3 regions of the Ruegeria sp. CE12 genome follow, and region 3 is predicted to be linked to each of the others. Evidence: riboswitches for the same ligand, from Rfam matches in the RefSeq annotation. Region 3 holds a riboswitch; each other region holds the start of a gene.

Region 1 (7,335 bases), on a different contig from region 3:
CGCTTTGGTCGGTCCGGCCTGCGTTACCACGATGAGACCGTTTTCTTTCACTGCGCTCTTTGTATCGTCTACGAGCTCCTGATAACTCTTGTCGGTCAGATAGACAGCCCAGCCAGAAAGTGGTTCCGTAAACTCAGCCCATGCGGGCAGAGCCAACAGACAAAGCACAGACCATAGCGATTTCATCAAGCAACCTCCAAGGGTTTGAGTGTGAGATTGATGCCAGATATCACTTTCCGGTGCACTCACATTCTCGTGCGCTCATCGCGACCACGGGCTTGTGTCACAGCGCTGAAAGCTTCAGAAACAGCGGAACTCAAGATTAAGGTGAAACGTATTTGGCGCAGACCCGGCTATTAATTTGCACCAGTTGTTCCGGCACGCGCGATCGTGATGCCGAACGGCAAGCCGTACAAGCGGCATTGACTGGCATCGATCTTACGGCGGAGATCGAAATCGCAGAACACGCCTGTTTCAGTGGATGTAGCGAACCAACGTCGATCGGCCTGCAGGGCGAAGGCATGGCGTCATATGTTTTTTCGGGTATCGATATCGTTGCAGATGCGGATGATATTGCTGCGACTTGTCGAGCGTATCTGGACAGCCCCGCTGGCTGGATCGAAGACGCCCGACCATGCGGACGGCTTCGCTTGTGTTTGCGGGCGCGTATTCCGGCGCTTTAGTCCACCTGTACAGTTACCGAAGCACTGACCGGCACATCTTCGACCATCAGCGGGCTGTGGCTGTTGGCATTCAGCGATACCTTAATCTCAACCTCGCCCTTGGGCAGATCGGAGATGTGCATCCAGTTGCCATAAAGGCGGGCGAGTTTCGTGCCATTCACATAGACATGCGCGTGACCTTCACCGGGATTGTCCGCAGCAGAGGCGTTTTCGGGCGCAAACCGAAAGTTCTGAGGCATGACGTGCAGGTTCCATCCGGCCATTGGGTCCTGCGTTACCGCAATTTCCAGACCGGGCGCATCCTGACCGGCAGGCAGGTTGATGGCGGTCGAGTGATCATGCGCCATGGCTTCGGCATGAGAACCGCCATGTTGATTGGGGTCCGCATGGTCGTGGCCGTCAAATGTGACGCCATTGGCCGCGGCGAGAACGAAACCAGCGCCTCCGCCGAAGACCAGACCAATTGCAAAGAGGGCAAGTGAACGTGCCATTTCTGTTCCTTGAGCCAAAAAAGAACCCGCCGGGCGGGGCCCGGCGGGATGACATATTGGGGTATCAGGCTGCCGCTTCGGCGCGTTTGCCTTCGCTTTGCCAGAAGTAACCGGCAAATGCGCCAACCAGAACCCATGCGACAAGGCCGATGCCAAAGGCACGTGCGGCAAACAGAGCACCGATTTCGGTTGGGACCGGTCCGGTGAAGACATCCGGTTCGGGTGCGCCGATCAGATGTGGAGCAACGAGCAACGCTGCCGCAATCACGTAGCTGATGATGTTGCCACCAAACGCAATCAGCCACATGGCAACCGCCGCAGCCGCGACGGTGGCGAACCACCAGACTTGCCGTGCGTAAACATCTGCAGCAGCAACGCCAGGAACTTCGGGTGCCAGGCTAAAGCCGGGTGCAAAGTGAACCGCGATAAAGCCCGCCAGACCCCACAGAACACCTGTGCGACCATCGATCTTGTGACCCTGACCTTCGGCCACAGACATAAGGGCAACCAGAACCAGTGCGTAACCGGTATAGGTGAGCATGGTGAAGATGACGCTCAGCGCGTCGCGTGTCAGCTCAGAGAACATGCCCGGTAGCTCGGGATGGGCCGTGACAGCTTCTCCGCCGAAATGCACCAGTTCACCGGACTCATAGAGCTCGGCGTGCAACAGAACGGGTTGCACAAATACAAGCTGCAGCAAGGCGGCAATCAGCCCCGCTGCAGCACCAGCGAACAACGCGCTGGTCAAAATGCGACTGAACATCTGCTTAGTGGCAGGGGAAACCGGTTGCGTGGCGCACGTCATGTGCCGCGTCATGCAAGCCAGATGCCTGAACATGGCCGGTCAGGGTGATGATACCCAGGCCCAGAACCACTGCGAACATTACCGGCAGAAAGCCTGTCTTTGCAGCAGATGCTGTTTGAGTTTGTGTCGTCATTTCTTGTCCTCCAGTGCCGTCGCACCCGACGGCTGGTGTTTCTACGTTCGCCTGGCAGGTCTCCTGGCTCGCGGGTCGGTGCCTCTGTTCGCCTTCCCCCCGAATTCGGGAGTGGCTGGTTGAACAGGGGCTCACCGCTTACAGTCGCGGGGGCGGCTTTGGCTTTGACCTCAGACGAAGTCGCACCACATTCCCTCTTAGCATCCGGATGTCTCCGGCAGGACCAGACCCGGTCATTTAGCCGCGAAGCACAGGTTTGCGCAATCGCCATTTGCGACGTTTTGCGTCAATTCACACGCTTTTTCAGAACGTAGATGTCCATGATCCAGCCATGATCAGCCCTTGCCTGTGCACGAGTTGAGAGAATCTCATCACAAACTTCGGACAAGTTTCCGTTGATCAGGATTTCTTCTTCCATACCGACGTAAGCGCCCCACCAGATGTCATAATTTGCCATATCAAGGCTCTGGAACGAACATTCGCCGTCCAGCATCACTGCGACGGTTGAAGCAGCCTCAGGCCAACCCTCGTCCCGGATACGGCGACCGGTTGTAACGACATAAGGTGCGCCGATATCGTTGATCGGAATCCCATGTGCTGCGGTCAGGGCCTGCAGGGCCGTGATACCGGGAATCACCCGTTTGATCGGTTGCGGTGAGAGACGCGCAGCGATTCGCAGCGAGCTGTCATAAAGTGAGGGATCGCCCCAGATTAGTAGGGCCACGTATTGTGCATCAGGATGGGATGCGATCGCTTCCTGCCAGCGCAGTGCTATTGCATCATGCCATTCATCCACCCCACGTAGATAGCCATCATCGGCCCTACGCGTGGGGATGTCGAAATAGGCGATTTGCGGAGCCGCTTCAGTGACTTGAGAAATGATCTTCTCACGTACGCCGGCAAGATCTGCCTTGTTCTCACCCTTGCGCGGGATCAGGATCAGATCAGCTGCACGAATAGCCTCGGCACCCTGAAATGTCACGTGATCCGGATTGCCTGTACCGATCCCTATCAGGCTCAGTTCATACATTATCGAACTCCGCCAGCGGTCCATAGAGTATCAGTGCCGGGGCTGTTCCGATTTCAGACTGCAGCCGTTCCGACAACGCTCCGATGGTCGAGCGGTGCAGCGACTGATCGGGTGTCGAGACAGATTCTGCCATCAGCGCGGGCGTGTCCAAAGGCAGACCATGTGCTTGCAGCGCCTCAACAAGTAGCGGGAAAGTGCGTTTGCCCATGAAAACAACTGTGGTCGCCCCCGAATCCGCCAACGCCGGCAGGTTCAAATCTTCGGGCAGTTTGCCGCTGACATCGTGGCCGGTGACAAATTGTACACGGCGAGCTGTCAGGCGGCGGGTCAGCGGAATGCCTGCGGCTGCCGCGGCGGCGACGGCAGATGGAATTCCGGGGATGATTTCATACTCGATCCCCGCCGCCTTCAGCGCGACCAGTTCTTCTTCAAGCCGACCGAACATACCTCCGTCACCTGATTTCAGGCGAACGACATGGGCACCGGTTTGTGCATAGTCGACCAGCAGACGGCTCACATGATCCTGCTTGGGTGAGGGGCGACCAGCACGCTTTCCTACACCCACCAAATCTGCGTCCTCGCGGGCGTGGGTAAGAATAGGTCCGCTACTGAGATCGTCGAACAAAACCGCATCGGCCTTTTGCATCCGGTCAACGGCCTTGAGCGTCAGTAGTTCCGGATCTCCGGGGCCTGAGCCAATGAACGAAACGAAACCGCTCATGCTGAGGCCTCTGCGATCAGATGAAAGAATGTGCCGGTGACGTTGCCCCGAACTGATCCTGTCTGCGGTCCTTCCGCACCTTCTGCGTCAAAGACTCGCGCAAGAGGGGCATCGGGCTGTTCGACAATAGACGAATAATGGAACTCGTGCCCGCGAAGCGCTGTACCAACCGCGAAACCGGGCATCTTTGCCAACAACTCGGCTTTGCGATACCCGAGGTTGAATTTGCGCTTCTCATAGGAGGTCACAAGACCGAGTAGTCCCGCCATTTTGTGTGGCGTACCTTCCTTGTCGATCAGCACGTCCCCCAAAGCCATGTATCCACCGCATTCACCATGTACTGGACGGGTTTCCGCGTGCTTGCGTAGACCAGTCTGGAAAGTGTCAGCGACTGCCAGAGTGCCGGCATGCAACTCAGGATAACCTCCTGGAAGCCAGACAAGATCTGCATCGTCGGCAGGCGCTTCATTGGCCAACGGCGAGAATGGCAGGATTTCAGCACCCGCAGCACGCCAACCTTTGAGAAGGTGCGGATAGGTAAAGGAAAATGCTTCGTCCTTGGCCAGCGCAATCCTTTGGGCCGGGGGGCGCGGCAGCGCGGTCGGAGATGGCCCATTGGGGCCTGAGGAGGCAGCCTCCCTGATCGCATCCAGATCCACATGTTCACGCAGAAAGGCCGCGTATCCGGCAATCGCGCTTTCCAGATCAGGGTGCTCGACCGCTTGTATCAATCCAAGGTGCCGCTCTGGCAAAGTTAGATCACCCCGACGCGGCAACACACCCAACACCGGCAGACCCGCACGCTCCATACCCAGACGTGTCAGGCGTTCATGCCGCGGGCTCGCGCAACGGTTTAGGATCACACCGGCAAAAGGAAGGTCCGGATTATACATTCGGAACCCCAGCGCCGTGGCTGCCGCGGATTGCGCCTGACCACCAACATCCAGCACCAATACGACAGGCCAGCCCATGCGCTGGGCTGTTTCAGCGCTGGACCCATGGCCCAGTTCGCCGGGCTTGGCGACCCCATCAAACAGTCCCATGGAACCTTCGGCCACGACAATATCTGCGCCCTCTGACTGCGCCGAGATCGCGTTAAGCAAAGGCGCACCCATCGCCCAGCTATCCAGGTTGAACGAGTCCCGGCCAGTCGCCGCTCTGTGAAAAGCGGGATCGATGTAATCCGGGCCGCTTTTGAACGGTTGTACCGTCAGTCCATCTTCGGCCAGAGCGCGCAAAAGACCCAGCATGACTGTGGTTTTTCCGGTGCCTGAGGATGGTGCCGAAATCAGAATTCCGGGAGGATTAGTCATCACCATGGCTCCAGCTCGACCACGGGCTTTCCGCGCTCTGCGGGCGATAGCGGCGGTCATAGGTTTTGGAATACAGACAGCTTTCGTCAAAACCTTCACCGGCCAGTGCTGGGCCTACCATGATCAATGCTGTGCGAGAGATGCTCTCGTCCAGCGCATCTTTCAGGGTTGCCAGGGTGGCGCGGATAATCTGCTCATCCGGCCAACTGGCGCGATAGACAACGGCCACTGGACAGTCAGCCCCATAGGCAGGCACCAGATCTGAAATCACCTTGTCCAGATTGCCGATCGACAGGTGAATGGCCAATGTTGCGCCGGTGCGGGCAAAGTTTTCCAGCGTTTCACCCTCGGGCATCGACGACGCACGCCCGGGAGTGCGGGTCAGGACGACAGATTGAGCAAGCCCGGGAAGGGTCAGTTCGGTTCCAAGAGATGCGGCAGCGGCGGCAAAAGATGGCACGCCGGGTGTTACGCTAACCGGAATGCCTTCGGTCTTGAGCCGACGAATCTGTTCACCCATGGCCGACCAGACCGACAGGTCGCCTGAATGCAACCTCGCCACGTCCTGTCCGGCTTCGTGAGCTGCTTTGATTTCGGCCACGATCTGATCCAGATCCATTGGCGCGGTGTTCACGATCTTTGCACCTTCTGGGCAATGGCCCAGAATCTCCTCTGGCACCAATGAGCCCGCATAGAGGCATACTGGGCAGGATGCGATGATATCGCGTCCGCGCAGGGTCAGCAGGTCGGCGGCACCTGGTCCGGCACCGATGAAATGAACGGTCATATCTGTCCTCCGATAGCGATCGCGCATGTCGCAAGGCGATCGTCCGAAATCTGTCTGGGTGAGAGTAGCCGCGCACCGGGTCCGGCTGCGGCAAGAGCGGATGCTTCGGCCACGCTGCCAGTGCCATAGGTGGCACGACTGCGGTTCGAGCAGGTGAGTGTGCGCTGACCCGCCAGATCGGCAGCAGCTATGAAATGCAGGGGCAGGGCGGTCGATTCGGCAAAGGCAGTCAGTGCTTCGTGCCCTTCTTTGTCCGCGACTGTTGCGAGAGCTTCCACAGCATGATCGGCAGTGGCGAGATTGAATGCCGCCTGCAGGCTCTCTGCGGTGGCGTTTGAGGAAAACCCAAGCCCTGCGACGATCATAACGTCACGCTCCACTGCACAACCGGGTAGGCTGATTTCCAACCACGCCGGGGACCAAGCGCTGACGCCTGCGCCAGCTCGATGCGCAGCAATTCACCGCCAAGCTTTTCGTGCCAGTTGGCCAGCAAAGCCTCGCTTTCAAGTGTAACCGCATTGGCGACCAGCCGCGTGCCTGTAAAAAGGTTGGATTGTAACCAGTTCAGAAGCTCTTCGCTGAGACCACCGCCTATGAAAACGACATCGGGCCGGGGCAGCCCCGACAACCCGTCCGGTGCGGTGCCGTGCACGACGATGAGACGATCCTGACCCAACGTATCGGCGTTTCTGCGAATGCGTTCGGCGCGGTCTTCGCGCGGTTCAATCGAAGTTGCGGTCAGGGTAGGGTCGCACATCAGCCATTCAATGCTGATTGATCCGGTACCGCCCCCGATATCCCAAAGATGCTCGCCCCGCTGTGGAGCCAAAGCCGAAAGGGTCAGGGCGCGTATTGGACGTTTGGTGATCTGACCGTCGGTTTCGAATATATTATCCGGCTTTCCCGAAGCCTTGGGGAATGCACGGCCGGTGCCTGCAACTTCAAGGCCAACGCAGACGGGATGTTCAAACGATCCGAGCAGTGCTTCGGTCAACGAAATACTCTGAGAGCGTTCGCGCGGCCCGCCAAGCGCTTCCATTACGTGAAGCGAAGTATCGGCAAATCCGGTTTCGTTCAGATATGTCGCAAGCTCGGCAACAGCAGCCCCGTTGCGAAGCAAGACAATCACACGCAGACCGGGGGCCAGATGGGGTCGCAAACGAGTCAGAGGGGCGGCATGCAATCCAAATGTCAGCGTGCCTTCCAAAGGCCAGCCAAGCCTTGCGGCGGCCAGTGAAAAGGTCGATTGACCAGGAAGTGCCGTCCATTCTCCCGGCTCGAAGTGGCGCGCAATGACTGAGCCTGCACCGAACCAGAACGGATCGCCCGATGCCAAAACGACCGTCCTGCGCCCTCTCTGTTTGCTCAGTAA
Region 2 (7,335 bases), on a different contig from region 3:
TGGGTAATTCCGTCCTTGTCCTGTGCGATATGCTCGCCTTCCAGCGCGAATGAACTGGCGTCCAGCCAGGCCTGCCCGGCCTGTTCGCGCGCCTCATCGGTGTAGGTTTCGGACAGATGAGTCATGTTCAGGCCATAGCTGCCCGGCGCCGGGCCATAGACGCGGGCTGCCGGAACCTGCCCCGCATAGGGGTTCCAGTCGGGCGCTTCGTCACGTTCGCACAAAGCGCGAACGGCCTGACCATAAAGCGCCGAGAGCGTTGGGAACACGTCACGGAACAGGCCCGATACACGCAGAGTGACATCCAAACGCGGGCGGCTGAGGTCGGTAATCGGCAGCACCTCGATGCCGGAAACCCGCTCAGACCCCTTGTCCCAGACCGGTTTCACGCCCAACAGGTGCAAAGCCATGGCGAATTCCTCGCCAGCTGTGCGCATCGTGGCAGAACCCCACAGGTCGACGATCAACCCTTTGGGATAATCGCCTTCTTCCTGCAGATGCCGGCGCACCAGTTCCTCGGCCAGTTTCACGCCTTGGGTGTATGCGGCACGGGTCGGAACCGAACGCGGGTCAGTTGTGTATAGGTTCCGCCCAGTGGGCAGCACATCCGAGCGTCCGCGATAGGGTGAGCCCGACGGTCCGGCCTCGATCCGTTTCCCGGCCAGTGCATCGATCAGGGCACTGCGTTCGGCGTGGGCTGAGGGGGCAGGGTCAAAATTGCTCGCCACCTCAGGTACCCGGCCAAAGATGTGCAAACCGTCGCCAAACTGGCTTTCCTTGATGTCGCAGACAAAACGGTCGATGCGGGTGATTGCCTCGGCAGTGCAGGTGGCTTGATCGAGGCCCAGGTCACTTTCAAGTCCGATGGTTTGCGCTTCGTCGCGGATATCTTCCTGCAAGCGGTCGCGACGTTTGGGGTCTAGCCCGTCTGCGTTCGAGAACTCATCCAGCAGCGATTCAAGCCGAACCATCCGATCCGGCGTGCCGCTTTCCTTCATCGGAGGCGGGATATGACCCAGCGTGACAGCCCCGATGCGGCGCTTGGCCTGCGCGGCCTCGCCGGGGTCATTGACGATGAACGGGTAGATCACCGGCAGATCGCGGATCAAAACCTCGGGCCAGCATTTGTCGGACAAGGCGACCGATTTGCCCGGCAGCCATTCAAGCGTGCCATGTGCACCGATATGGATGAGCGCATCGGCACCAAGGCTTTTGCGCAGCCACAGATAGAACGCGACATAGCTGTGGCGCGGGGTGCGCGACAAGTCATGGTAATCGTCATCGCGCAATTCAGGCGTGCCGCGTTCGGGTTGAAGCGCGACCAGCGCTTTGCCTCGGCGCACTGCAGTGAAGTGAAACGCGCCTTCGGTGAATACCGGGTCATCTTCAGGGTTGCCCCAGACGGTTTTCAGATCTGAACGTAATTGCTCGGGCAACTGGGCAAGTGCGGTGAGGTAATCCTGCAGCGGCCACGAAATGCGGGCGTCCAGCAGAGTTTCGGCAATCGGCTCTGCGGGTGCAGTGTCATAGCCTTCATCCTGCAAATCGGCCAGCATCGCCTCGGCCGAGGCCAGTGCATCAAGGCCCACCGCATGGGCCATCTGCCAGTCCTTGCCGGGATAGGTGGACAGCACCAGAGCGGGCACTTGATCTGCTTTGGGCCGGTCATTCAGGTTCAACCAACCAGTTACACGGTCGATGATCGCTTCGATCCGTTCAGGTTCAGCCCGATGGGCAAAGCGAGAATACTCAAGGTGCGGGTCGTGTTTGCCGGGCTCTTTGAAAGAGGCGATACCGGCCGAGATACGTCCATCCACTTCGGGCAATACCACGTGCATGGCGAGGTCGGCAGGCGAAAGACCGCGTTCCGCCTCAGCCCATGCTTTGCGGCGCGAGGTCGCCAGAGCAACCTGAAACACTGGCACATTAGCAGCGTCCAAGGGAGATGTCCCCGACGCGCCTTTGCCCGAGAATGAAGTGGCATTGATGATTGCGGATGGGTTCAGGGCAACAACCTGTTCACGCAGCCAATCGGCGGCTGCGGGCGCTTTCAAAGATGGCGCGAACAGCCCAACCGCGTCCAGACCACGGTCTCGTAAGCTGCGGATCAAGGCTGCGATCGGCGCAGTGTCCGCCGAGGTCAGATAGGCCCGATAGAAGCTCACAAGGATGCGCTTCGCCCCGCCCGAGAAGGCCTTGTTTACCGGGATAACGCCGCGATCGGGGCACCAAGCTCCGCATTCTGGCAGGGTTTTTGCACCCATCACCGGCCCGGCATAAAGCCCCGCGGCCAGTGCCATCTGGGCCAGCGCAGCTTGCGCGGCCACTTCTCCACCGGTGTCACACAGATGCGCGAGTCGGCGCAGCGTCGAAACTGGTAGCGTTGAATAGTCGTCCAACCGCGTATCTTCACGCCCGTCAGCAGGCAACACAGCCAGCGCGATGCCTTTGGATTGTACCAGCGCCAGAACTTGCTGCAACCCGTAGGACCAATACGGCACGCCGCCGATCAATCGGATCAGGATGCCCTTCGCGCCCTCCAGCGTCTGTTCAACATAGGTATCAACTGACAAGGGGTGTTTCAGTGCGGTCAGGTTGGCCAGCCGCATCGTCGGCATCCGCCCCTCGGCACCGCCACCGCGATGCCAGCCTGCCGCGAAAGCGCCAAGGTCGCTGTCCGAGAAGGACAGCACCACCAGATCCGCTGGGCTCTGGCCCAGATCGGTCGGGGTTTCGGTTTCTTCTAACCCGTGGCTTTCGCGGAAGACGACATGCATAGCTTACTCGGCAGCCTCGGCTACACCTACGAGGATATCGCGGATCGCAGCCTCTTTGATGTCGTCATGCTCGGCAATCACGACCAGACGCGAGCGGCGCTCCTCGCCGGGTTCCCATGGTCGGTCGTATTGGTGACGCACACGCGCACCTACAGCCTGCACCAGCAGACGCATCGGTTTGCCCTGAACGGCAGCATAGCCTTTGACACGCAGGATGTTCAGCTCGTTCGCTAGACGTTCGATATTGGCGACCAGTTGAACCGGGTCGGTCTGTTCTGGCAACTCGACAATGATGCTTTCGAAATCGTCATGCTCGTGGTCGTGATGGCCGTCGTGATGCGACGGGCGAGCCTCCATGTCATCTTCGGCTGCGGCTTCAAGACCCAGCACGACTCGCACGTCGACAGCACCTTCGGCAACTTCGACGACGGGGAGGGGACGCGGAGCTTCGGCGGCGATGATTTCTTTGGCCTTCGCCACACCTTCGCGGCCAGCCAGATCGGGCTTGGTCAGCAGGACGATATCCGCGCAGGAAATCTGATCCTCAAACACCTCAGACAGCGGCGTTTCGTGGTCGATCGAGTCATCGGCTAGGCGCTGGGCGTCCACCGCCTCAACGTTCGGAGCAAACCGACCGGCCGCGACGGCCTCGGCATCGGCCAGAGCGATCACGCCGTCGACGGTGATTTTCGAGCGAATATCGGGCCAGTCGAACGCTTTCAGCAGCGGCTTGGGCAGGGCGAGGCCGGAGGTTTCGATCAGGATGTGATCGGGGCGCGGTTCCAGCGCCATCAGCGCCTGGATGGTGGGGATGAAATCATCGGCCACGGTGCAGCAGATGCAGCCATTGGCCAGTTCCATGATGTTTTCCGCCGGGCAATCGGGAATGGCGCAGGATTTCAGGATGTCGCCATCGACGCCAACGTCACCGAATTCATTGACAACAACGGCCAGACGTTTGCCCTGCGGGTTCTGCATCAGGTGCTTGACCAGTGTGGTTTTGCCCGAGCCCAGAAAGCCGGTGATTACAGTAACGGGAAGTTTTTCGAGGTTGCTCATTTCAGGGCTCCAATCGGGGGAATGCGGGCCGCACAGTTTTTGCGGAAATGTTCAGGGCGCTCACGCCATTTCACAAGGCCGTCTTCGGTGGCGAGATATTTGGTGACGCCTTCGACGATGGTCTCGACGTGGTCGGTTTCGTTGAGGTTCTCATACACAAAGGTCCAGCGGGATGGTCCGCCACGCAGTACGATCGAACACCCCTGATCGCAGTTCGAAAGGCATTCAACGGCCTTAAGATCAATGCCATCTGGCAGCTCGGCCTCGGTCAGCGCTTTATGCAATAATGTGCCGGGGCGCTGGTCATCTTCCTCGACAGGAAGGCCACGCCGGCAGGTGGTGCAGACCAGCAGTTCAACTGGTGTCGTCTCGGTCACGTCTCTCATCCCCCCTTCACGGTTTTCGGGGGACGGGGTATGCGCGGGCCTTGGCCCGACACCGGAACACCCCGTCCGGTCTGGTCTTCGGGCGTTGGCAGGTCTCCCGGCTTGCGGATGTCAGAGGTATCCTCTGGCAGGTGTCCTGCCTTCCCGGCCTGCAGGCCAGTGGCTTTGGGCACCTTCTCCGGTCACGGTCGCGGGGGCGGCTGCATTTGACGGCATTCCATACCGCTGATGCATTCCCTTTTCATCTGCTTGCACAGACACCAACGAAAGGGACATGCGGCAAGCAAAGGGGCGTTGTCAAGCGAATGGAGGCGCTCTCAGATCACCGGGATGGAAAAGCGACTTGCAGTGGTCAGTCAGCGGCATCCGCTTTGATCCGTTCTTGCAACCAGGTCTCAAAGAGGCGGGCAGAGGCCGTCGGGCGGGGCGCGCCATCTGAGCGGATCAGGTAATGGGACTGAGCAAAGGGAATCGGTGGTCCGGCGATCTGCAAGGGCGCACCCTGCGCAATCGCATTCCGGGCAAAGCGTTCAAGGATTGTGGCGTAGCCTGCCCCCGCCATCACAAGTTGCAACGCGGTGACCGTGGTATCTGCCGAATACTGAGACTGAAGTTCAGGCTGGTGAATGCCATGTGCCTCAAAGTATCGCGCCCAGTTGTCTTCATACCCAAGGATATGGATCAGAGGACTTTCACGGAACTCTGCCTTGCTTGGCGCTGTGGTGCCGGATCTGCAAACCGGAACAAGGCATTCATCCGAAAGCTTCTCTGCCCTGAGCCCCGGCCAGTCGCCATAGCCCAGCCGAATATCGATATCCACATCGCTAGAACCCATGGTGTCATTCCAGATGTGAGTCACCAATCGCACAGGGATATCGGGATGTTGGCTGGTGAATTCAGGTAGTTCGGCAGCCAGCCAATAAGTCATGGTTGAAATTGCCGCGCGAATGGTCAGCGTCTGCTGAGACGCTGGGCCAAACAAACTGTTGGTCGAAAGGGTTATGTCAGACAGAGCGCGCCGAACGGTCAAAGCATAGGATTGGCCAAGCTCGGTCAATTCCAGTCGTCTTGCCTGTCGAGTGAAAAGAGGTTGGCCCAACTCGGCTTCCAATGAGCGGATATGCAGGGATACCGCGGTTTGTGTCAGACCCAGTTCTTGCGCGGTTGCGGTGAAATTCAGATGCCGAGCGGCAGCTTCGAAACTACGCAGCCAGGAAGGGTTTGGTAAACGATCCATTTATCACCAAAAATTTTTGCCCATAAGATCGATTATTATTCGTTTCATTTGTGGGTTATCAAGGTGAATACTCCGCGTGAAAACGGTTCGGGCATAGCCCACAGGGAGGATTCGCAATGAAGGTTGGATTTATCGGTCTGGGGAATGTGGGGGGTAAGCTCTCGGGTTCGTTGCTGCGTAACGGGGTTGATTTGACAGTTCATGATCTGAACCCGGATCTGGTTGCTGAATTTGTTGCGCAGGGTGCCAAGGCTGCTGAAGGTCCGGCGCAACTGATGCGGGATTGTGATGCGGTTATCACCTGCTTGCCATCCCCTGCGGCATCGGATGCCGTGATGCAGGAAATGCTGCCAGAGGTTGGTCCGGGCAAGATCTGGATGGAGATGTCCACCACTGATGAGGCCGAGGTGAAACGGTTGGGTGCCATGGTGATCGAACGCGGTGGCGCCGCAGTAGATTGCCCTGTTTCCGGGGGATGCCATCGTGCAGCTACGGGCAATATTTCGATTTTTGCCGGATGTGACCGCGCAACATTTGAACGGATTTTGCCCTTTCTGACAACCATGGGGCGCCGCATTCTGCATACCGGTGACCTGGGGTCTGCTTCGGTTCTGAAGGTGCTGACCAACTATCTGGCCACCGCCAACCTGATCACCTGTGCCGAAGCCCTGGTCACTGCCAAGGCTGCAGGGATGGATCTGAATACGACCTATGAGGCGATCAAGATCTCATCAGGAACCTCATTTGTGCATGAAACCGAAAGTCAGGTCATCCTGAATGGATCACGTGATATCTCGTTTACAATGGATCTTGTGAAAAAGGATATCGGGCTGTTTCAGGAAGTCGCAGATCGTGCGGGGGTGCCGTTGGAGATGAACCCGGTGATGATCAAGATTTTCGAGGACGGAATTGCCCGGTATGGTGACCGCGAGCTGTCGCCCAATATCATCAGACGACTGGAAGATGCCACCGGACTGGATATTCGCGCACCGGGTTTCCCGACCGAAATGCTGGATGATGAGCCGGAAGAACCGGGGTACGAAGTGGTCCCCAGGGGCGCTAGAGCGCATAGATCAACATAGGTCTGGGCGCTTCGGCCTTACGATTTAGTGATCGGATGATAGTCGAGAGGGTTCTACCAATAAGCCGGGTTTTTGAACGCTTCGGCGCATTGTGGTGGCCCTTTCAAAGGCGCAAGATCCTGATCCGAAAGAGACTGTGCCAGCCACCCATGCGGATATTGAAGCTTCATGGGTGGCTGGGCCTGCTGCTCGGTAATCTGTTCAAAACCAACTTTGGAATAGTAGTTCGGATCGCCATAGGTGATCACCACATCAACGCCGCGCCCGCGCAGATCGCTCAGCCCGAACGTCAGGAGCTTTTGTCCAACGCCTTTCCCTTGCTGGCCTGTTGCAACGGCCACAGGGGACAACATGAATACGGTGCGGTCATCCTGCTCATACTCGAGGCGGGTAAAAATTATGCACCCGGTAAGAGTGCCACCATTTGTGGCAGTGAAGACATACATGTCACCAGGTTTGGTCTTTGCCAGAATGTCTTTCACCAGCCCTGCGATCAGTTGACCTTCCTCATCACCTTCGGAGGCTGCGAAAACAGCTCCGAAAAACTCGATAATTTCGTCGTGTCTGCCACTGGTATGGCGGGAGTAGTCCATGTCGCACCTCAATTCTGACGGTCAGTGGTTCAGCCGGAACCCTTGGTCATTTAGCTGGGTATTTCACCCATATGACTCGACATGGTAAAGGTGAAAGATTATTTAGAACAAATACAGAACATTTGGTGTCAGGTATGCTCAGAGGGGTGCAAAAACGCGTTGCTTCGCTATGGTTCTTCCGGTTGCCCAGCGACCGGGTTC
Region 3 (7,335 bases):
GCACCCTTTTTGATGGAGCCGACGAACAAATCACATGAGCCCGACGTGTTTAAGGCGGCGGGATTTATCACCATCAGCAAGTATTTCTCGGCACGTGTGTCATTGGCAAAAACGGCCAGCTCTTCTCCTGCTGCAACCGACGCATTTAATGTCGAGCCCTGGGACGGAACCAACCCCGAAGAATTATTCCGGCAAGTGTATCATCTATCTGTCGAGGCTTTTTCCCGAAACGCTTTCTATAAGCCTATCTCTGAGTGTGATTTTCTTTCTATGTACATGCCTGTCGTTCCGACGCTGAAGCGCGAGCTTATCTTTTTTGCCCGGCGTCCGGACGGCTCATTGGCGGGCTTTCTGTTTGGCATTCCGAACTATGCAGAAGGCCCAAACCCGACAGCGGCAATCTTAAAGACCTATGCAAGCCTTGAACGTGGCGCAGGTCGCCATTTGGCCAGTCAATTCCATATGTCAGCCCTGAAGCTTGGCTATGAGTCCGCCATCCACGCGTTGATCCATGATGACAACCAATCCGCCAATCGCAGCGTTGTCGAAGGGGCAACGGTATTCAGGCGGTACAACCTGTTTGGGCTGCGTCTGGATGGCTAACCTGCTGGACCATTTTGCCATTGCGGTTGATCGACACCCGGACCGGACGGCCATTGTTGAGGGCAACGGTCGCGAGGTCACCTTTAGCGAAGTGCAGATGCGAGCACAGAAATTGGTCAGTAAGTGGAAACGCAAGGGGGTTGGCCATGGCGATCACGTTCTGCTGGCGATGCCGGTAAACGCTGATCTTTACGCTAGCCTTGCGGCCTTATGGTCATTGGGCGCGACGGTGGTTTTGCCTGAACCGGCAATGGGGCTCGCGGGGTTGCGTCACGCGGCGAGAACGACCCGATCCAAGGCCTTTTGCGCATCAGGTTATTTTGCGTTGCTGAAGTTCGTTGTGCCGGAACTGTTTAAGCTGCGTCTTTTACTACCAGGCAATGCCGGCAGTGACCCCGGAGTCGCGGCTGTTCATGACAGTGACACAGCGCTCATTTCCTTCACTTCCGGCACCACAGGTCAAGCCAAGGCCATACCCCGCAGCCACGCGTTTCTGATGGCGCAACATGATGCCATTGCGCCGCTTCTAGACAGTGATGCAGTTGAACGGGATCTGGTTGCGTTCCCGGTTTTCACCCTGATAAACCTTGCGGCCGGGCGTACGACTGTTTTGCCGAATTGGAAAATGAGCAATCTGGATCGACTATCTCGCGAGCAGTTAGCGGGCTGGATATCGAAGCAGCAAGTTACACGGCTTCTGATCCCACCGTCTTTGTGCGAAAAACTTGCGCAGTGTAAAGATACCGGCCAACTGCACACGGTTTTCACCGGCGGCGGCCCGGTGTTTCCTGACCTGGTTGAGAGGCTGCTCGCCAATACTGGTCTGGACGTGGTCTGCGTCTACGGGTCAACCGAAGCTGAACCGATTGCGCATCTTGATGTGCGTGACATCTCCGAAGTTGACCAACGTGAAATGGCCGCAGGCAAGGGGCTTCTTGTCGGGATTCCGGTTTCGCAAATCAAACTCCGAATTCGAAACGATGAAGTTCAGGTCGCGGGCGATCATGTAAATGATGGCTATCTTGATCCCTCGCACTCCAAGGAAAACAAAATCAAAGACGGCACCACGATATGGCATCGAACAGGCGACGCGGGTCACTTGGATGAACGGGGGCGTTTGTGGCTGCTGGGTAGACTGGGGAGCGATGTAAGAACCCCAACTGGCCGCACCTTTCCTTTCGCAATCGAAATAGCAGCCCGGCAATGGCCAGGCGTGACGAACAGTGCGCTTATGAACTTCGAAGAAAGCCCCGCTTTATGCATTGAAGGTGACGCGGGTCGGCTATCAAACTGGAGTAGTCTGGCGCGGGAACTGGGTATTGCCAAAGTGATCCACGTGAGAAAAATACCAATGGACAAACGCCACAATTCCAAAGTTGACCGAGTAAAACTTGCTAACTTGTTGGGTTGTTGATCCTCGGTAATTTACCATCAGTGTTCCGACGGGAAACCGCAGTCGAGCACAGTTTTGTATCTGCCTATTAATCGGCAAAAAAGTCCGGCAACTTATAAAAAGAAATTGCCAGTAGATCTGCACGCCGCTCGAATGACCGTTTTTCCGGCTACAAGCTGCGAAAAAGTCCAAGATGCTGTTGGGCTCATTAGAGGCTTTTGTCGTAGCGTCGACGAGAAGCTGCCCTAACTGGGCCAAACCATTTGAAGATTGGATTGAGGAGAACAATAGAACGTATTGATTTGCGTGCGAGGAATCCGATGTCTGTTTTGCGTCCGCGAATGTCGCAAGTATTTCAGCGGTTAAAAGCGACTGAAATAACTTGGTATTCGTGAGGTGCCGCTGTTTGATTCTCAGGCAGCGGAGAATTGGGAAGCCGGTGTAAGTCCGGCACTGCCCCCGCAACGGTAAGGAAGGTCAGGTTCGACAATCAACCACTGGGACGAGGATCCCGGGAAGGTGTCGCAACCGGGCGCAAGTCCCTTTCAAGTCCGGAAACCAGCCTCTCAGATATGTCAAACCGCGGGTGGCGGTGGGGGCACGGGTTTCGGACGCGATCCTCGCGCGCCTCCGGACGGTTCCTCCTTGTCATCTGCCCAAGCAATGCCGCGGGGCGCGGCAGGAGAGCCAGAAATGAACAATATCCAAGGCCTGTTGGCGCGTCGAAACCCGGGTTATGCTCTGGAACAGGCGTTTTATACCGATCCCGAGATTTTTCAGACCGACCTTGAAACCATCCATTATCGCGACTGGCTGTTTGCCATTCCCGCGTGTGAGTTGGTGAAATCGGGCGACTACGTTACGTACAATGTAGGCGCCTACCGAGTGATTATTGTGCGCGGCTCCGATAACCAGATACGAGCGTTTCACAACACGTGCCGTCATCGCGGTTCGATCATCTGCAAGGCAGCAAAAGGCAATGCGCCGAAGCTGGTTTGCCCGTATCATCAGTGGACCTACGAACTTGACGGCTCATTGCTATGGGCCCGTGACATGGGGCCGGACTTCGATCCCAAACAGCATGGATTGAAGACAGTTCACTGCCGTGAGCTCGCCGGGTTAGTATATATCTGTTTGGCGGATGACGCCCCGGATTTCGATACGTTCGCCAATATCGCGCGCCCCTATCTTGAGCCGCACGATCTGGGGAATGCAAAGGTCGCCTTTGAAAGCTCAATCATCGAGAACGGCAACTGGAAGCTGGTTTGGGAAAACAACCGCGAGTGCTATCACTGCGGCGGAAACCATCGTGCTCTGTGCCGGACTTTTCCCGACGATCCGGGCGTTACAGGGATCGAAGGTGGTGAGACACCAGCCTACATGCAGACCCATTTCGACCGGTGTCAGGCTGCGGGCATGCCTTCGCAGTTCTACCTGAATGACGACGGTCAATACCGTCTGGCGCGTATGCCGCTGAAAGAAGGCGCTGAGAGCTATACGATGGACGGAAAGTCTGCCGTGCGCCGCTGGTTGGGTCGGTCGCCCTTTGCCGATGCGGGATCGCTTTTGAAGTTCCACTATCCGACCACGTGGAACCACTTCCTTGCCGATCACTCGCTTGTTTTCCGAGTCACTCCGATCAGCCCGACAGAGACTGAGGTCACTACCAAATGGTTGGTCAACAAGGACGCGGTTGAAGGCGTTGACTACGACGTGAAACGTCTGACCGAAGTCTGGGTCGCCACGAATGACGAAGACCGGCAGGTGGTTGAGGACAACCAGCAGGGTATCAACAGTCCGGCCTATGTACCTGGTCCGTATTCACCCATTCAGGAATCCGGCGTGCTGCAGTTCGTGGATTGGTATTGCAACACGCTGTCGGCTCGCTTGGCGCCGGACACGATGGCGGCGGAGTAAGGCTGATGAAAGATCTGAACACGCTCTCTTCGGCCATCTGGCAGGATGGCGAAATGCTGGAATGCGTCTCTGTCGTGCCCGAGATGCCGAACACCGCCAGTTTTTCATTCCGTGCCCCGTCTGGGGCGCAGTTCGCCTATCATCCAGGTCAGTTCTTGACGCTCGAAATCCCAGCTCCGAGTCAACCCGGAGGGGTCGTGCATCGCACCTATACGATCTCATCATCGCCGTCGCGGCCACGGTCGATAACCATCACTGCCAAAGCTCAAGCCGACAGTATCGGCACGCGCTGGATGCTGGACAACCTTCAACCCGGTATGCGTCTCAAAGCCATTGGGCCTGGGGGGCTGTTTACCAACGCCCAAAGCCAGGCAGGAAAGTACCTGTTTATCTCGGCTGGCTCCGGCATCACCCCGATGATGTCGATGACCACCTGTATGTGGGATGAAGGTCGTGATTTGGATGTCGTTTTCATCAATTGCGCCAAACGACCGTCCGAGATCATCTTTCGGCAGCGGTTAGAGCAGATGGCCAGCCGTACTGATGGTTTGGATCTGAAATTCGTTGTTGAAGAGCCGGATCGCTACCGTCCGTGGACGGGATATCAGGGTCAGTTCAACCAGTTGATGCTGGGTCTGATGGCGCCTGATTACCTTGAGCGCGAGGTCTATTGTTGTGGCCCTGAGCCCTTCATGCAGGCGGTGCGGGACGCTCTGGCTGGTCTTGGCTTTGATATGGACAAATACCATCAGGAGAGCTTTGGCGCACCAGTGGAAACTGAGGCAGATCTACCTGAGTTGGATGACGTTGTACTCGACGATGACAGCAGTGCAGAGATCCTGTTCGCGACCTCGGGTGTGACTGCCAAAGTAGCCGAGACCGACACAATTCTCGCCGCCGCGCGCTCGGTTGGTTTGAACATTCCGTCGGGATGTACTTTCGGAGTGTGCGGTACTTGCAAGGTCAAGAAAACCTCTGGCGATGTTCACATGGTCCACAATGGCGGAATCTCGGAAGACGACATCGAGGCGGGTTACATTCTGGCCTGCTGTTCCAACGCTATAGGCAAGGTTGAAGTCGAGGTTTAAGTGGATCGTGTCACGATCGAAACCGTGGTGAGCCTGGCACTTGCTGCGGTTTCGATGCGTTGGCTTCGAGTTTGGACAGGCAACTCTTCAGGCAGTGTTCGAACGGCTTTGGGTGATCTCAATATCTATAAATCCAACAAAGGTGGGAGCCGGATGGTCCCTGTATGCCTGCCAAGATGATCGCGAAATGATCTCAGGTGGTAACTTCATCACCAAGTTATACGATTTTTGCGCGGATGCTTGTGAATGAAACGCAACTTCAAGCATCCGCTGGAAAGACCTCTGTGTGCTTATGACAAGGCATCAGTGCATGCATCAACGCAATCTTCATCAATCGAGTTTTCTGAGGTCGAACCGTAACCACGGGCAGGTTTTTTGATGGTCTGGTGATATTTGGGTTTTGTGTCACCGTGCGTGCGGGTTTGTGAAACTGCCGAGCGAACATCATGTGCATTGCTCCGTTGGCTGTGGTCACGCAACGGTCCAGCCATGCACATTCCAGCACTCAGAATAATGGCGAATGCGGTGACGGATGTAATCAGAGTCTTTCTCATTTTCTTGGTCCCTTTTGATTGAGCGTGCTTGATACGCTGTGTGTGAAACCAGTCTGGCAATCTGCGGCCCGGATTTATTGCGCTGACACGTCAAGGTTTTGAGAGAAGACATCAAGCTGACGCCTGAACACCATTTCGCTTTAGAACTGGACCTCAAAGCCGATGTTCCAGCCGAAGCTGTAGTCATCCGAGCTGCTCCCCAATCCGCTTTCACCGGTGATATCAGCATAGAACTGCGAGCGATCCGACAGAGGGACATTGCTGCCTAAGGTCAGGACCGCTGTGTCCTGACCGCGCTCGGTGAATACTGTATTTTGCCCAAATACCACCGAAGTCGTGTTGTTGAACGTATGGTAGAAATCGATTTGACCGTAGAGCATTGAGTTGTTTGCTATGGCACGTTCAGCGCGCAGTCCGACCCGGGCTGTTAACGTGTCGCCTTCCACCAGGGATCCGATCCGACCACTCTCGACCCGATCAGGGACATCGTCCATGTCGATATCGCTGTACATGACCTGCACTTGAGGGATGAGCGTCCATTCGCTCTGCAGCTTGAAGGGCTTACCCACTTCAACAGATATCTCATACCCACTGCCGTCGGCATCCACGGCTGCCCCGCCGTTGGGACGTATCTCGCCGTCGAAATACCCATAGCGAAGCTGCCCTTCGACATAGAACTGACTATCCGCTACCCAAAGCGCGCTAAGCGTTGCATCGTAAGCGTCGGCCGAGATATCGGCGTTGGCAAAGTTGGTGCCAACGTCCGATGACAGGCTGCTGATCCCGAACTCCAACCCGCCGAACACCTGTCCGCCTGCGACCTCACCTAAAGGCAAATTCGCACCATAACGCAGGCTGCCGCTGTTCGTCGTCATCTCTCCTGCACCGACATCATAGTTGTCACGTTCACCATTGGTCTCAACCCAGAACGTTAGTCCCGGGGTTGTCGACAACTCAGGCAGCGCCTGGCCGGCGGTGAAGATTTTGGAACCGTTACTTTGCGTCGCGGTGCGGAACTGCTTGATGCTGTTCTCTGATGGACGAATACCCTGTGCAAACCCGCTTAGGCTGTCGCGAGACGGACCGGCCATGGACATTCCGGCACTCATGACAATGGCGAGTGTCATAGCGGATGTGATCATGACGTTTTTCATCTCTCAGTGCCTTTACGCTAAACCTGTTTGATAGGCTGTGTGTGCAATCAATCTGGCAATCTGCGGCTCAGATTGATTGCGCTGGCACGTCAAGGCTTTGAGAAAAGGCATCAATCTAGCGCCCGCTCGCATTTTTCGCAGTGGGACGGTCGCTGTCGGGTAGATGAGGTTACGCCCCCCTCGAACCTGAATAGGTTGACGTTGACAAGCGCAGCCGAGCCCCGGAGTGAAAGACCGGGGCCCGGAGTTATGTAGCGACACGTCGCTTTTTAGGGCAAATCTGCCAGGATCAACATTCGGCTACCGGTAGTTCATCCAGATCAGCTGATCAGACAGGTCGGAACCCGTCGTCTTGCCAAAAATCCAAGTGTAGTTGCCATTGTCCTCAACCGGAATGACTACAACATAAGGCAGTTCCGAGCTCCAGTTCGCGCCAGACAATGTGGATGATGTAAAGGCTTCATAGTACATATCTGCCTTCTTGTATTTGCTGTTTCTTTTTGCAGCGGTTTTGAAAGCTTCCCCCGTAAAACTGCGTTGGCTGTGGTCACGCAGCGGACCGGCCATGGACATTCCAGCACTCAGAGCAATGGTGAGCGCGACGACGGATGTAATCAGTGTCTTCT

The links. Region 3 has a riboswitch for cobalamin ahead of ACR0IO_RS09400 (aromatic ring-hydroxylating oxygenase subunit alpha). Riboswitches for the same ligand answer to the same signal wherever they lie in the genome.
Region 1: it holds a riboswitch for cobalamin, as region 3 does, so the genes downstream of both, ACR0IO_RS05070 (CbtB domain-containing protein) here and ACR0IO_RS09400 (aromatic ring-hydroxylating oxygenase subunit alpha) in region 3, are expected to answer to the same signal.
Region 2: it holds a riboswitch for cobalamin, as region 3 does, so the genes downstream of both, ACR0IO_RS05140 (DUF1636 family protein) here and ACR0IO_RS09400 (aromatic ring-hydroxylating oxygenase subunit alpha) in region 3, are expected to answer to the same signal.

What each region holds. Positions count from the first base shown of each region.
Region 1 is NZ_JBQFRS010000002.1:51,041-58,375, forward strand. Features, by position in the region: gene ACR0IO_RS05050 (DUF302 domain-containing protein) at 1-186, opposite strand, end outside; gene ACR0IO_RS05055 (DUF1636 family protein) at 339-683, shown strand; gene ACR0IO_RS05060 (hypothetical protein) at 680-1,174, opposite strand; gene ACR0IO_RS05065 (CbtA family protein) at 1,239-1,937, opposite strand; gene ACR0IO_RS05070 (CbtB domain-containing protein) at 1,942-2,112, opposite strand; cobalamin riboswitch at 2,149-2,354, opposite strand; gene cobF (precorrin-6A synthase (deacetylating)) at 2,399-3,142, opposite strand; gene cobA (uroporphyrinogen-III C-methyltransferase) at 3,135-3,863, opposite strand; gene ACR0IO_RS05085 (cobyrinic acid a,c-diamide synthase CobB) at 3,860-5,182, opposite strand; gene cobM (precorrin-4 C(11)-methyltransferase) at 5,169-5,963, opposite strand; gene ACR0IO_RS05095 (cobalamin biosynthesis protein) at 5,960-6,328, opposite strand; gene cbiE (precorrin-6y C5,15-methyltransferase (decarboxylating) subunit CbiE) at 6,325-7,335, opposite strand, start outside.
Region 2 is NZ_JBQFRS010000002.1:63,041-70,375, forward strand. Features, by position in the region: gene cobN (cobaltochelatase subunit CobN) at 1-2,777, opposite strand, end outside; gene cobW (cobalamin biosynthesis protein CobW) at 2,781-3,836, opposite strand; gene ACR0IO_RS05140 (DUF1636 family protein) at 3,833-4,222, opposite strand; cobalamin riboswitch at 4,293-4,502, opposite strand; gene ACR0IO_RS05145 (LysR substrate-binding domain-containing protein) at 4,575-5,459, opposite strand; gene ACR0IO_RS05150 (NAD(P)-dependent oxidoreductase) at 5,576-6,541, shown strand; gene ACR0IO_RS05155 (GNAT family N-acetyltransferase) at 6,595-7,134, opposite strand; gene ACR0IO_RS05160 (Y-family DNA polymerase) at 7,269-7,335, shown strand, end outside.
Region 3 is NZ_JBQFRS010000003.1:143,236-150,570, reverse strand. Features, by position in the region: gene ACR0IO_RS09410 (hypothetical protein) at 1-603, shown strand, start outside; gene ACR0IO_RS09405 (AMP-binding protein) at 515-2,017, shown strand; cobalamin riboswitch at 2,374-2,577, shown strand; gene ACR0IO_RS09400 (aromatic ring-hydroxylating oxygenase subunit alpha) at 2,690-3,913, shown strand; gene ACR0IO_RS09395 (FAD-binding oxidoreductase) at 3,919-5,001, shown strand; gene ACR0IO_RS09390 (hypothetical protein) at 5,292-5,555, opposite strand; gene ACR0IO_RS09385 (autotransporter domain-containing protein) at 5,696-6,697, opposite strand; gene ACR0IO_RS09380 (hypothetical protein) at 7,010-7,335, opposite strand, start outside.